DNA from 2 places in the Enterobacter cloacae complex sp. HYC080_NIDB genome. Region 2 is predicted to be linked to the other one. Evidence: predicted binding sites of a transcription regulator. Region 2 holds the regulator's gene; the other holds the start of a gene.

Region 1 (7,849 bases), 2.1 Mb from region 2:
ACGACCTCGTCGTTACCGGCTTTCCATACACCTAGCCCCAACTGGGGCATCACGTTGCCATCCTGCAGCTTGATTACGGTTTGGTTTGCCATTTTTCCTCCTTCAGGTGCGCATCGCCGGAGGGGGGCTCCGGCGATGGGGTGTGCATTAAGTCTGGACGAAATGTCAAAAAACGAAAGTCGGGAGGACAAAAACGCTTAGCGTGCCGCTTCGTAGATACGGCGGCTGACGTCCAGCGTAATGTCACCGTGCTCGCCCAGTTGAGTCATGCCGTGCGCGTCGAGTTTCTCCAGCAGAGCAGGGATAGAACTGCCATCCAGGCCGTAGCCAGACAGGCGCGTTGGTACGCCCAGGCTTTCGAAGAAGTTGCGTGTCGCTTCTATGGCCGCGTCAATACGCGCATCGTCAGAACCCTCGGTGATGTTCCACACGCGCTCTGCGTACTGCAGCAGTTTGGCGCGTTTGGTATCCCGTTTTTCGTTCCACAGCGCAGGCAGAACCACCGCCAGCGTCTGAGCGTGATCGAGACCGTGCATCGCCGTCAGTTCGTGACCCAGCATGTGGGTCGCCCAGTCCTGCGGCACGCCTGCGCCGATCAGACCGTTCAGCGCCTGCGTTGCCGCCCACATGACGTTGGCTCGAACGTCATAGTTTTCCGGCTCTTTCAGCGCTTTAGGACCTTCTTCAACCAGCGTCAGCAGAATGCCTTCCGCGAAACGATCCTGAATTTTGGCATTCACCGGGTAGGTCACGTACTGCTCAACGGTGTGAACAAAGGCATCAACCACACCGTTCGCTACCTGACGTGCAGGCAGGGTATAGGTGTAAACCGGGTCGAGGATCGCGAAGACAGGCTGCACGTGCTCGTTCATAAAGGCCTGTTTGTCACCGGTGGTTTTACGGGAGATCACTGCGCCTTTGTTGGATTCGGAACCGGTGGCTGGCAGTGTCAGCACGGAGCCCATCGGGATTGCGCTTTTAATGTCGCTGCCGCGGGTTTCCAGAATGTGCCACGGGTCAACGCCGTCAGCGTAGTGCGCTGCCGCCGCGATGAACTTCGTGCCATCCAGAACGGAACCGCCACCGACCGCCAGCAGGAAAGTAATGTTTTCTTCACGGGCGATTTTTACCGCATTCATCAGCGTTTCGTAAGACGGGTTTGGCTCGATGCCGCCGAACTCACGCACGTCCAGACCGTCCAGGGCGCTGTAAACCTGATCCAGCACGCCGGTTTTTTTCACGCTGCCGCCACCGTAGGTGATCAGGACACGCGCATCAGCGGGGATCTGCGCACGCAGGTCAGCGATTGCGTCTTTGCCAAACAGAATGCGGGTTGGGGTATGGAGATTAAAATTGTTCATTGCTCGTTCCCTTTAGTGGGTGAAAAACCGTGGCGGCACTGATGCCTGCCTGATGCTGCACATTGTGGCGCTCCGGGGCTATGCTCTCAATGCACATTCCTGCCAATGTCTTGCCCATTTCTACAGAGCGCTGGAGAAACCTCGGGAAAGTGCGCAAACTGTGAAAGTCGGAAAACGTACCCGGAGTAACGAAAAATGAACCGTGAAGCGATCTGCCTTCAGCTTACCGCGCAGATTAAGAGACTGATAGATAATGAAAATAGTGTCAGCGATCAGTTGCCTGATATTCGTCTGCTCTATGGCACGCAGCCCGGGACGCGCACGCCAGTGATGTACCAGCCGGGCATCGTTTTTCTCTTTTCGGGCCATAAAATTGGTTATATCAATGACCGCGTGTTCCGCTACGACACCAATGAATATCTGCTTCTGACAGTACCTTTACCCTTTGAATGTGAAACTTTCGCGACAGAGGAGGTCCCGCTGGCGGGTATTCGCGTTAATGTCGATATCCTTCAGTTGCAGGAACTGCTGATGGAGATAGGCGAAGATGAACTCTTCCAGCCGTCGATGGCTTCAAGCGGGATTAACTCGGCCACGCTGTCTGAAGAGATCCTGTGCGCCATCGAGCGTTTGCTGGACGTCATGGAGCGGCCGCTGGACGCGCGTATCCTGGGCAAGCAGATCATTCGCGAAATTCTCTATCATGTGCTGCTGGGCCCCGGCGGGGGAGCGTTGCTGGCGCTGGTGAGCCGACAGACCCACTTCAGTCTGATAAGCCGCGTGCTCAAGCGTATTGAGAGCCAGTACACGGAAAACCTCAGCGTCGATCAGCTCGCCGCGGAAGCGAACATGAGTGTCTCGGCGTTTCACCATAACTTTAAATCGGTGACCAGCACCTCGCCGCTGCAATACCTCAAGACCTACCGGCTGCATAAGGCGCGGATGCTGATGATCCACGATGGCATGAAGGCCAGCGCGGCGGCAATGCGGGTGGGCTATGAGAGTGCGTCGCAGTTTAGTCGGGAGTTTAAGCGCTATTTTGGCGTCACGCCGGGAGAAGATGCGTCGCGTATACGAACGATGCAGGGCGCCTGACGAGAAACGTAGGCCGGGTAAGGCGTAGCCGCCACCCGGCTTTTGTTTATGCGCTGCAGTACTTTTTCTTAATCACCACCGCAATGGTTCCCACCAGCCCGGCTACCAGCAGGAAAATCGGCAGCACCATCAGGAATGTCATCACCTGATCTTCGTGGTGTTTCACAAAGGGGATCATATTCAGCGCGTAGCCTAACGTGGTCACGACCCCCACCCACAGCAGGCCGCTCAGCCAGTTGAAGAACTGAAAACGGCGGTTCGACAGGCCGGAAATACCCGCCATGGTGGGCAGCAGGGTGCGAATAAAAGCCAGAAAACGTCCGGCCAGCAGCGCCAGCAGGCCGTGTCGGTCAAACATACAGGTCGCCCGCTGATGGTATTTATGCGGTAACTGCGCCAGCCAGCCTTTCACGACGCGCGTGTTCCCCAGCCAGCGGCCCTGCAGATAGCTCAGCCAGCAGCCCAGGCTCGCGGCAGAGGTGAGGATAACCATCGTTGGCGTAAAGTCCATAACGCCTTTACCGATCAATGCCCCGGCAAGCAAAAGCAAACTGTCACCGGGTAAAAACGAGGCTGGCAGTAATCCATTTTCCAGAAACAGCGTTGCGAACATCACGAAATAGACGACGCCTATAACGTGCGGATCCGCCAGTGCGGCAAAATCATGTTGCCAGAGCGCCGCGATAATATCTTGAATAACAGCCATGGACTTTCCTGTGGAACAGCAGAGATAACGCTATTGTACTCCCAATTATACCTGCCGGGATTGATCGCAGGCGCAACTCATGCAGACTTTTCTGCTTGCAGTGTTAAGAAAAGCGTCCGGGGAGTACATTTTCAGCGAGCACTCTACACGATACGTTCAAACCCTGCTGATAAATCCGCAATTAAATCGTCCACATTTTCTAAACCGATGTGCAGGCGAATCAGGGTGCCGCTGAAGTCCACTTCGCCGCCAGGGCGCAGAGCCGCGATTTGCTCCGGCTGATTAGGCAGGATCAGGGACTCAAAACCGCCCCAGGAGTAGGCCATGCTGAAGAGGGTAAAGTAATCCAGATAGTTTGCCAGTTCGTCATTATCTAGCCGTTTTTTAAGCACAAACGAGAACAACCCGCTGCTGCCCGTAAAGTCACGTTGCCAGAACTCATGGCCTTTACTGCCCGCAAGCGCAGGATGATTAACGCGCTCAACCTGTGGATGCTGAGCCAGCCACTCTGCCACTTTCAGGCTGCTTTCATGGTGTTGACGCAGGCGAACCCCCAGCGTGCGGATACCGCGGCTGGTCATGTAGGCCGTATCTGCATCGACCATCTGGCCCATCAGGTAGGCATTTTCACGCAGCTGATCCCAGCAGCGCGCGTTAGACACTGCTGTGCCAATCATCCCGTCTGAATGGCCAATCAGGTATTTCGTCGCCGCCTGAATCGAGATATCAATGTCGAATTCCAGCGCTTTAAACAGCACGCCCGCCGCCCAGGTGTTGTCGATCATGATGATCGCCTCCGGCGCTTTGCTGCGCACGGCCTTCACGATAGCCGGTACGTCGTGCACTTCCATGGTGATTGAACCGGGAGACTCCAGGAACACGATGCGCGTGTTTGGCTGAATAAGTTCGGCAATGCCTGCGCCAATCAGCGGATCGAACCACCCGGTAGTGACGCCGAGTTTACTGAGTATTTTGGTGCAGAAGTCCTGGCTGGGTTCATAGGCGGTGTTGGTCATCAGGATATGGTCGCCCTGTTCCACAAACGCCAGAATGGTATTGGCGACCGCAGCCGCACCGCACGGGAACAGCGCGCAGCCCGCACCGCCTTCCAGCTCGCACATCGCTTCCTGCAGAGAAAAATGGGTTAGCGTGCCGCGACGGCCATAAAACAGCCCGCCTTTTGCGCGGTTACGCGTGGCGATTTTTTTCTCCTCAACGGTGTCAAACACCAGGGAGGAGGCGCGTTGAATCACGCTGTTAACCGAACCCTGCGTATATTTTTTGCTGCGTCCGGCCTGTACCAGCGTGGTATCAAGATGCTTCTTAGTCATGTTCGCTAACCCTGTTTTTATACGTCTGGACGTCCAGACTACCACGATTGTGAAAAACTGCACCCGCATGCTTATCGAATAAGCAGAAAATATTACCAAAAAACCGCATAAGAAATTTTTACTGCGTAAGCGCAAGGAAAGTGAGCGAAAATTACGGCACCATGCAAATACTAATGAGAACTACTATCAATTCGACGACGTTTTGATATTATTACGTTCAGATTTTGTGATTTGCGTCCTGGAGATACAGAGTGGGTAATAATTTGATGCAGACGGATCTCTCCGTTTGGGGCATGTATCAACATGCTGACATCGTGGTTAAGATTGTGATGATCGGCCTGATTCTGGCGTCCGTTGTCACCTGGGCTATCTTCTTCAGCAAAAGCGCCGAGCTGCTTTCGCAGAAGCGTCGCCTCAAGCGGGAACAGCAGCAGCTGGCAGAAGCCCGCTCTCTGGATCAGGCGTCTGATATGACCTCATCCTTCCACGCAAAAAGCCTGACCACCCTGTTAGTGAACGAAGCGCAGAACGAGCTGGAACTCTCCGCTGGCAGTGAAGATAACGAGGGCATTAAAGAGCGTACCGGTTTCCGTCTGGAGCGTCGCGTTGCGGCCGTTGGCCGACACATGGGACGTGGTAATGGTTATCTGGCTACCATCGGCGCAATTTCGCCGTTCGTCGGTCTTTTCGGTACGGTCTGGGGCATCATGAACAGCTTTATCGGTATCGCTCAGACTCAAACCACCAACCTGGCGGTTGTTGCGCCCGGTATCGCAGAAGCGCTGCTGGCGACGGCCATTGGTCTGGTCGCGGCGATTCCGGCAGTCGTTATCTATAACATTTTCGCGCGTATGATTGGCAGCTACAAAGCCACGCTCGGTGACGTTGCTGCTCAGGTTCTGCTGCTGCAAAGCCGCGATCTCGACCTGAATGCCAGCGCCGTGAAACCGGTGCATGCGGCGTCTAAACTGCGCGTAGGTTGATATTATGGCGATGCGTCTAAACGAAAATCTGGACGATAACGGTGAAATGCATGAGATCAACGTGACGCCGTTTATCGACGTCATGCTGGTTCTGCTGATTATCTTTATGGTCGCTGCGCCGCTGGCGACGGTGGACGTGAAGGTGAACCTCCCGGCCTCGTCCAGCCAGCCGCAGCCGCGTCCGGAAAAGCCCATCTATCTTTCGGTGAAAGCGGATAAATCGATGTTCCTGGGTAACGACCCGGTAACGGATGCTTCGGTTATTCCGGCGCTGGATGAGCTTACCGGCGGCAAGAAAGACACCACCGTCTTCTTCCGTGCGGACAAAACCGTCGACTACGAAACCATGATGAAGGTGATGGACACGCTGCATCAGGCGGGTTATCTGAAGATTGGACTGGTCGGCGAAGAGAAAGCGGCCAAAAAATAGTAAAGAAGCTGGCGAAAGCCGGCTTTTTTTATGTCTGTCGGTTTATGCGTTTTTATTATCCGTCTGCGCGGCAGAGGAGGTTGCCAGCGTGTCTTCGTCGAGCGCAACGCAGGTGACGTTTGAGGTACGGTACTCACCGGCTGACAGCTTGCGCGTCAGGCGCAGGGTGGCGACTTCTCTGGCAAGCAGATACTGATAGTTGGCCTCTAGCCGGCCCAGCAGCTTCTCTTTCAGCTCGGGTTGCTGCTCGATGAGGCTATTTATCACCGCACCGTAAATCTCTTCTTTGACCTGTAGCGGGTAAATCTCGCGGCGATTCTGCCATTTCAGCCGCACCAGCGTCGCCGGAATCGATACCAGGTCTTGCGTAATACGCGTCATCTCGATATTTTTTGTGTTTCTCAGGGCGTCGAGATTTTGCTTTAAGATAAATTCATCACTTTTTTTATCATCTAAAGTCAAATAAACGTCGTTGTCTTTAACTTCTTTCACGTTAATCTTCCCCAAGGGTATAAAAAATAGGGTTGTTTTTTTCGCGCGTAATTAGATTAAGCCAAATTTCATTGCCCGCTTCATTTATTTCTTTTGTTTTTTCAGCCATTATTTGACTTAGTTTCTGAGCATCTATTTCGCCTTCAGCCTGGAGGTCATTCAGCAGGTGGACGAAGGCCTCAATTTTTATAGCGCGAAATAAGCGGTCTTTTATATGGCGATCGTGCTCCTCCAGCAACATATTACGGGATTTGCCAGTGCGGGAAACACCAATTAATATATCAGGCTCGAAATCGGAGAGCTTTCTTTTCCCCTGAGTGAAACTGGCCTTTTTTTCTTCTTCCGTCGGTTGCTGTTCCACAGGCGTAATGTGGTACTTAGCCGGGACGAGATAGTCGGGCAGCATTTTTTAATTTCCTTTATTTTCAACAGGGTGGGGTTGGTAAAGGCGTGAGATTCGTTGACAATATCATGAGGCAATTTTAAAATCAAAAAAAATGGAGCCAACCCATGAACAGCATCTTTTTTACGGTCATCACATTACTATTACTGACCGCTGGTGTGCTTTTATTGATGCAGGAGTTCAATAAAACGAAAGTGTCGAAAGACACCAGTGAACCTCCACAGCCTGAACTGATGACAAAAGAGGAAGGTGAAGACCATTTCTCTGTTTTGATGAACTCTGTTACGCCTGTCTGGTACTGGCGGGTAAATCACGAATATATCGACTTTTTACACGCGACAATTAAGCGTATGAAAATGTCCGAAATTAACGACACGCCCGGTCTGTTTGAGGCGCAGCGTCGTTGCAGCGACCTGAATTCAGCGGTTTATAAATATTACGACAATATCAAAAAGCGCTGTCTTAACGGAGAGAAGGTCTCGTATTCAGACCTGGACGTATTAAACCTTCGCCAGTGTTTTCGTGAGTTCAGTCTGGAAGCCTACCCCGAACTTGTGGTGCTGGTCTGGCCGGAGTATGCGCGTCCGGAGGTTAATCCGGACAACGTCTAAGTCATGAACAGTTGAGTTCTTGCAAATAGCCAGCGCCGTTGAGATATACTGGGCGCTGGTTTCTTTTGCAAACAGGACTTTATGGAACGCTTCTTTGAAAATGCCATGTACGCCTCCCGCTGGATACTGGCTCCCGTCTATTTTGGCCTTTCGCTGGCACTTATCGCGCTGACGATTAAGTTTTTTCAGGAAATCCTGCATGTTCTGCCGAACATTTTTTCCATTGCCGAAGCGGACCTGATTCTGGTTCTGCTGTCGCTGGTGGATATGACCCTGGTGGGGGGATTGCTGGTGATGGTGATGTTTTCCGGCTACGAGAATTTTGTCTCCCAGCTTGATATCGACGAGCGCAAGGAGAAGCTCAACTGGCTGGGCAAAATGGATGCCTCGTCGCTGAAGAATAAAGTGGCAGCGTCGATTGTGGCGATCTCCTCTAT
Region 2 (7,849 bases):
CTTAACGAGCTGGCGGAAGCGCGTAATATCAGCCGCAGCGAGCTCATTGAAGAGATGCTGATCGCCCAGCTTGAGACATTGCGCAGCCAGGCATAAGTCTGAAAAACCCCTTTTTTACCCTTTTCATGTAGCACAGAGTGCAGTCCTGCGCGATAGCGGTTTCCGCAGGGTTGCCTGTTCTGCTATTATTGCCCTTATCCGTGGCCGAATTGCGCCACCATACCATTAAGTTTCAAGAGGTTATTTTACTCATGGCAATCATCGGCATTTTCTTCGGCAGTGATACCGGCAATACCGAAAATATCGCAAAAAACATTCAGAAACAGCTCGGTAAAGACGTTGCTGATGTGCATGACATCGCCAAGAGCAGCAAAGAAGATCTCGAGGGCTACGACATTCTGCTGCTGGGTATTCCAACCTGGTACTACGGTGAAGCACAGTGCGACTGGGATGATTTCTTCCCAACGCTGGAAGAGGTGGACTTCAACGGCAAGCTGGTTGCCCTGTTTGGCTGTGGCGATCAGGAAGACTATGCCGAGTACTTCTGCGACGCGCTGGGCACCATCCGCGACATCATTGAGCCGAACGGCGCCGTTATTGTCGGTCACTGGCCCACTGCCGGTTACCACTTTGAAGCCTCCAAAGGTCTTGCCGATGACGATCACTTCGTGGGTCTGGCCATCGACGAAGACCGTCAGCCTGAGCTGACCGCTGAGCGCGTAGAGAAGTGGGTTAAGCAGATCCGTGAAGAACTGCACCTGGACGATATTCTCAACGCCTGATTTTCGCGGCGCAACGGCGGTTGCGCCCGTTTTCCAGGTAAAACCGATTAAATTAATTGCTACAAACTTTTAACTTTTTCGCTCAGACCTGTACAATGTTTCCCTGGTAAAATGTGGTTTTCATTTCACAAGTTTGTCGGTGATACCCCATTTTTATAAGCATACTTTGCCTGAGACTTGCAGTTTTCATTTAGCCGTGGCAGTTCTATAATGAGACGCAATATCCAAGGTGCATTTTCTGTCACTTCTTTCAGAAGTGAATCGTTTAGCAACAGGACAGATTCCGCATGACTGACAACAATACCGCATTAAAGAAGGCTGGCCTGAAAGTAACGCTTCCTCGGTTAAAAATCCTCGAAGTGCTTCAGGGTCCAGACAACCACCATGTCAGTGCGGAAGACCTCTATAAACGTCTTATCGACATGGGTGAAGAGATTGGTCTGGCCACCGTTTATCGCGTGCTGAACCAGTTTGATGACGCGGGCATTGTTACCCGTCATAATTTCGAAGGCGGTAAATCTGTATTCGAACTGACCCAGCAGCATCACCACGATCACCTGATCTGCCTCGATTGCGGCAAGGTCATTGAATTCAGCGATGATTCCATCGAATCGCGTCAGCGTGAAATCGCCGCTCGTCATGGCATCCGCCTGACCAACCACAGCCTGTACCTGTATGGTCACTGCGCTGAAGGTGATTGCCGCGAAAATGAACACGCGCACGACGCAAAATAAGTCACGTTCATACTCTGAGCCAGCCGTAAGGCTGGCTTTTTTTTGCCTTAAAAAGCCCGGTGGCGCTGCGCCTGGGCCTACGGACTATGACGCCTTTGTAGGCCCGGTAAGCGCAGCGCCACCGGGCGTAAAGCAACTTAATTATTGTTATTGCGTATCTCGTTCCAGATCTTATCGCAACGCTTCGCGACTTCCTGATCGTTACCCGTTTTACGCGCCTGGATACAGGCCTGATAATCCATCACACGAATATTCTCCTGCGTCGCGAATTGCTCATGCGCCTTCTCTTTCTTCAGCACATTCAGTACGCTCTGACAGGCTTCAATTTTCTCCGGCGAGCCTTGTGCGGTATTAATACAGGCGCTGTAAGCCTCCTTCAGCCTGGAATCTTCCTTCGGTGCCTGAGGCTGAGCGCAGGCCACCAGCCCCGATGCAAGCATCGCGACAATTACGATTTTTTTCATCATGTGCAGTCTCCGGTCCGGCGGGCCTTAACCCGCCGGAAGATTCATCAGAAGATGGTGAATGGGGCAATAACCATGAATTTCACGTCACGTTCATCCTGGAAGATGTTGCCGTAACCGCCCGCATAGCTCGGGATATCGGAGTGGTTGTCATACTGAGTGAAGTGCAGTTTGAACATCGTGCCCTTCGCGCGCCCATCCTGCAGGGTATAGATAGCATCCAGGCTGTAGGAGGACTCTTTCAGGCGATAGTTTGGATCGTAGTACGCATCCGGCGTGGCCATGTCGCCAGGTTTTGCGTCCCAGGCGTAAGCGTAAGAAGCGCCCACTGCCCAACCCGGCAGGTTCCAGTTTTTCAGATCATACATTGCGCCGAAGAAGACCGCTTTTTCACCATCGGCGTTGAAGTCTGAGCGGTTATCCCACCAGATATCCAGACGACCGTTAGATGACGCGTAAGTTGGCGTCATACGTTGCAGGAAGTAGCCCTGCTGCCCTTCCGCCTTCACCCATGTCCCTTCCAGGCGTAAATCAACCTGGCCCACTTTATAGCCGAAAGTCAGCGCCTGCAGCCACGCGGTGCCGTCATAAATGTCGTTGACGCCGCCATCGCTGACCTTGTCACGCGTACCATAGAACTGGTAGCTGGTGCTCAGCGGACTTCCTGCGATATCAAATTTGTAGCTGGCTTTAGCAAAATACTGATCGATATAGCCTTCCGCCTGACCAAATGCGGCTTCCAGTACCAGATCGTTTTTAAAGTCGTATTTCGCGCCCAGCGAGTGGAGATAATCGACTTTGGTTTTCTTATCGTTCTGGTAGAACTTGTCCATTTCAATGTGCCATGGAGCCTTATACTCGTTGGTCCACATATAGGAGAAGCTCAACGCACCCGCATCACCATAGTCAAAGTTCGCCCCGGCTTCTGCACCCTGATAGGTACCTGGCATGAAGCTCCAGTGTGGTGCTAACAGCGTCTGGCCGGTTGGCTGAATATACCCTCCACGCGCCCAGACCGGGCCGTATTTAAATTTCGCTGCGGCCTTGTACAGGCTGATACCACTCTTATCACCGGACCAGTCTTCATCGTAAGCTTTGTTGCTGGAGGAGAAGGCAATTTCGTTAGGGTGGCCGCTGTCGCCGTTTTCCGCCATTTCGATCGCGGTGAATGCAGCGATATCCAGGCCGAACATATCTGCGGCATAGCCTGACTGGAAGTCCAGGTTGGCGTTCCAGGTGGAGTGAGAAAGGTTGGTTTTATATTTGTCTTCGGCGACGTCTTTACGGTCACGTTCACGCTGCCAGTAATAGATGCCGCCCGTGAGGGTAGAATCGTCGATGAAACCCGCAGCTTTCGCCTCAGGTGTAACAACCAGGCCAGACATTGCTGTCACACCGGCAATAGCCAGCGCCAGCGCACTACGTTTGCCACTGAACGTACGCATAGATTATTCCTCTTTGACGAATTAAAGCGCCTAAAACGGCGAAAATAAAAAAGACCAGGCGGTCAGGGGTAGTTATAAATACCCTCGAATTAACTACCGTCTTTAGGTTATTTTTCGCGACGCGAATTATCAATGCTTTTCATCAGGCAAAAGTCAGGATTATGACGAAGTGCACATAATTGGTAGTGCTTTGTAACATTTGGCCGGAAGCGTGATTTGGCGGGGGTATAGCAGCGTATTTCAGGGTATTAGAACATTAGAAATCGCGTATTTTGCGAAATTTGCCATTTTCAAAAACAGACAAACTTTTTTAAAAAAAATAAGTAGCACCACATTGACCAAAAATAACGGCGGACATTTTTACAACGCCACTTTAACGATATGATCATTAATAAAAAAAACGCCGCAATAAGCGGCGTTTGTTTCTCATTGACCAGAGCGGCGTTATTATTCGCCGCTCTTGGTCCAGGTGTCACGCAGACCGACGGTACGGTTAAATACCGGTTTTTCCGCAGTGCTGTAACGGCTGTCCAGGCAGAAGTAACCTTCACGCTCGAACTGGAACGCTTTACCTGCTTCAGCTGTTTTCAGCGATGGCTCAGCATAACCCTGTTTGATCACCAGAGATTCCGGGTTGATCGTCGCCAGGAAGTCTTCCGCCGCACCCGGGTTAGGCACGCTGAAAAGACGATCGTACAGACGGATTTCTACCGGCAGCGCGTGAGAAGCGCTTACCCAGTGGATAACGCCTTTCACCTTGCGACCATCGGCAGGATCTTTGCTCAGCGTTTCGGCATCGTATGAACAGAAGATGGTGGTGATATTCCCTTCTGCATCTTTCTCTACGCGCTCGGCTTTGATCACGTAGGCGTTACGCAGACGGACTTCTTTACCCAGCACCAGACGCTTGTACTGCTTGTTGGCTTCTTCACGGAAGTCAGCGCGGTCGATCCAGATTTCACCGCTGAACGGTACGTCACGGCTTCCCATTTCCGGTTTGTTCGGATGGTTAGGCATGGCAACCAGTTCACTCGCACCCTGAGGATAGTTTTCGATAACCAGTTTTACCGGGTCGATAACTGCCATCGCGCGCGGGGCATTTTCGTTGAGGTCTTCACGAATGCAGGACTCCAGCGACGCCATTTCAATGGTGTTGTCCTGCTTGGTCACGCCGATGCGCTTGCAGAACTCACGAATAGATGCAGCGGTGTAGCCACGACGACGCAGACCAGAAATGGTCGGCATACGCGGGTCGTCCCAGCCCTCAACGTGCTTGTCAGTCACCAGCAGGTTCAGCTTACGCTTGGACATCACGGTGTATTCCAGATTCAGACGAGAGAACTCGTACTGACGCGGATGCACAGGGATGGTGATGTTATCCAGCACCCAGTCGTACAGGCGACGGTTGTCCTGGAACTCAAGCGTACACAGCGAGTGGGTAATGCCTTCCAGCGCATCGCTGATGCAGTGGGTGAAGTCGTACATCGGGTAGATGCACCACTTGTTACCGGTCTGGTGGTGTTCAGCAAACTTAATGCGGTACAGCACCGGATCGCGCATCACGATGAACGGAGAAGCCATGTCGATTTTGGCACGCAGACAGGCTTTGCCTTCTTCAAAACCACCCGCACGCATTTTTTCAAACAGCGCCAGGTTCTCTTCCACGCTGCGATCGCGGAACGGACTGTTTTTGCCAGGTTGCGTCAGCGTACCGCGGTATTCACGGATTTCATCCGCGGACAGTTCATCGACGTACGCCAGACCTTTGTTGATCAGCTCAACCGCGTAAGCGTACAGCTGATCAAAATAGTCAGAGGAGTAGCAGATATCGCCAGACCAGTTGAAGCCCAGCCATTGCACGTCGTTCTTGATGGACTCAACGTATTCGATGTCTTCTTTTACTGGGTTGGTGTCATCGAAACGCAGGTTGCACTGCCCCTGATAGTCTTGCGCAATGCCAAAGTTCAGGCAGATGGATTTCGCATGACCAATATGCAGGTAGCCGTTCGGCTCCGGCGGGAAGCGGGTATGCACCGTGGTGTGCTTACCACTGGCCAGATCTTCATCGATGATCTGACGAATAAAGTTACTCGGGCGGGCTTCAGCCTCACTCATCGTGGATTCCTCAAAGCGTAAACAACGTATAACGGCATATGATCTTATAAGCCGGACGTAGTGACAACCCTTAGTTACGGAAAATACGTATCAGATGAAAATAATGGGGGCATTTGCTGCAAAAAAAAGCGGCGGAGGATATCCCCCGCCGCTTAAGGCATGACTCTACTCAGGAGCGATTACTTGCCTTTAATCTCATACAGCGGCGTTTGACCTGCAACCACCTGACCTTTTGCCTGAATAACCAGGCCACTGAAGTCGTCGATGTTGCTGCAAACAACCGGACTGATCATGGAGCGTGCATTGGCGTTCAGGAAGTCCAGATCCATCTCCAGAATCGGCTGCCCGGCCACCACTTCAGCGCCCTCTTCCACCAGACGAGTAAAGCCTTTACCTTCCAGCGCAACGGTATCGATGCCCATGTGGACAACAATCTCCGCGCCATTTTCGGTTTCGAGGCAGAACGCGTGGTTGGTGTTGAAAATCTTCACGATAGTACCCGCAGCAGGAGAGACGACGGTTTTGTCCGTTGGTTTCACCGCCACGCCGTCGCCTACCGCTTTACTGGCGAACGCTTCGTCAGGCACTTGTTCAAGGTCAACGACCTCACCCGTTACCGGAGAGACCAGAGCCGCCACCGTCACGGCGTTAGGCACGGCCTGTGGCTTCGCGGCCGGAGTCGCCGTTGCCGCAGGTGCGCTGTCAGCTGCTGCCGCTGCGACCGGGCCACGCGCAACCACTTTCTTCATTTCGTCACCGATGGATTCCGCTTTGGCGCCCACGATAACCTGGATAGTTTGTTTGTTTAGTTTAACGACGCCAGATGCGCCAAGGCGTTTACACATTGCATCGCTTACGCGAGCGGAGTCACCCACGGTCAGACGCAGACGGGTAATACAGGCATCAATGGCTTTCAGGTTGTCGGTACCGCCGACTGCGGCAATGTAGCTGGTTGCCAGCTGAGTTAAACCTTCTTCGGTATTGCTGTTGGCTTCACTGGTCACGACGTCATCAGTGGTATCTTCGCGGCCCGGCGTTTTGAGGTTAAACATACGAATAACCGCGCTGAACAGAACGAAGTAGATAACGAAGAAGGCCGCCCCCATCACCACCAGCATCCAGACGTTCTTGCTTGCCGCTGGCAGGTTGTACATCAGCACGTAGTCGATCGCGCCTGCAGAGAAGGAGAAGCCCGCATGGATGCCCAGCAGAGTCGCCACGAACAGGCTGATACCGGTTAACACCGCGTGCATCAGGTACAGCAGCGGAGCCAGGAACATGAACAGGAATTCCAGAGGCTCGGTCACACCGGTCAGGAATGCAGTAATGGCGACTGACAGCAGCATACCGCCGACCATTGGACGACGCGCTTTCGGCGCAGCCAGGTACATGGCCAGCGCAGCGCCCGGCAGACCAAACATCATGATTGGGAAGAAGCCGGACATAAACATGCCCGCGGTGCCATCACCCGCGTAGAAGCGGTTAATGTCGCCGTGGAAAACGGTACCCGCCGCATTGGTAAACTCACCAATCTGGAACCAGGCGATGGTGTTCAGAACCTGATGCAGACCGGTTGGGATCAACAGACGGTTAATGAAGCCGAAGATGCCCGCACCCATCGCACCCGCAGAGACGATCCACTCGCCGCCCGCATGGATAGCATGCTGCACTGGCGGCCAAACGTAGCCAAAGATCGCGGCCAGAACCAGACAGAAGAAGCCGGTCGCGATTGGCACGAAGCGTTTGCCACCAAAGAAGCTGAGGAAGTCTGGCAGCTTGATGTTTGCCCAGCGGTTATATACCGCACCGCCGACCAGACCGGTAATGATACCCGCCAGTACGCCCATGTTGATTTCCGGGTTAATCGTTACCATCGCTTTCGTCAGGATGAAGTAACCGACCGCCCCTGCCAGCGCTGCGGCCCCCGCACTGTCTTTAGACCAGCTGGAAGCAACGCCGATGGCGAAAATCAGCGCCAGGTTGTCAAAGATTGCGCCGCCAGCCTGGGCGATAAACGGCACGTTGAGAAGATCGGGTTGCCCGAATCGCAGCAGCAGCGCTGCAACCGGTAGCACGGCGATAGGGAGCTGCAAAGCCCTACCGAGGCGCTGGAAAAAACCTAAAATATTCATCCTATTCCCCCTACGAGACCCTTTCCAGGCTCGCGCATTAACTATGTTTTTATTGTGTTGCTAACGATAAGTACCGTCGATAATTCACTGGCAGTGTGAGTGTGTGAAAAATTAATTCGTATCGCAAATTAAACACCCATTTTTTGTGATTTTTGTCACCAAATATCGTATTAAGCC

The links. The regulator Fur, encoded in region 2, represses iron uptake genes when iron is present. The targets are predictions, from matches to a motif close to ATAATAATGAGAACNACTATCAA.
Region 1: exbB (tol-pal system-associated acyl-CoA thioesterase) is a predicted target of Fur. The motif match lies at 4,661-4,683, and genes of this name have one in related genera.

Annotation. Positions count from the first base shown of each region.
Region 1 covers NZ_CP114212.1:749,146-756,994, forward strand. The annotation lists gene dkgA (2,5-didehydrogluconate reductase DkgA) at 1-92, opposite strand, end outside; gene yqhD (alcohol dehydrogenase) at 198-1,361, opposite strand; gene O1723_RS03570 (AraC family transcriptional regulator) at 1,557-2,456, shown strand; gene yghB (DedA family general envelope maintenance protein YghB) at 2,503-3,162, opposite strand; gene metC (cystathionine beta-lyase) at 3,306-4,493, opposite strand; gene exbB (tol-pal system-associated acyl-CoA thioesterase) at 4,745-5,476, shown strand; gene exbD (TonB system transport protein ExbD) at 5,481-5,906, shown strand; gene O1723_RS03595 (hypothetical protein) at 5,949-6,398, opposite strand; gene O1723_RS03600 (hypothetical protein) at 6,400-6,804, opposite strand; gene O1723_RS03605 (ESA_00282 family adhesion-associated protein) at 6,909-7,412, shown strand; gene O1723_RS03610 (TIGR00645 family protein) at 7,494-7,849, shown strand, end outside.
Region 2 covers NZ_CP114212.1:3,203,761-3,211,609, forward strand. The annotation lists gene ybfE (LexA regulated protein) at 1-96, shown strand, start outside; gene fldA (flavodoxin FldA) at 252-782, shown strand; gene fur (ferric iron uptake transcriptional regulator) at 1,070-1,516, shown strand; gene chiQ (ChiQ/YbfN family lipoprotein) at 1,654-1,980, opposite strand; gene chiP (chitoporin ChiP) at 2,028-3,425, opposite strand; gene glnS (glutamine--tRNA ligase) at 3,873-5,540, opposite strand; gene nagE (PTS N-acetyl glucosamine transporter subunit IIABC) at 5,720-7,672, opposite strand.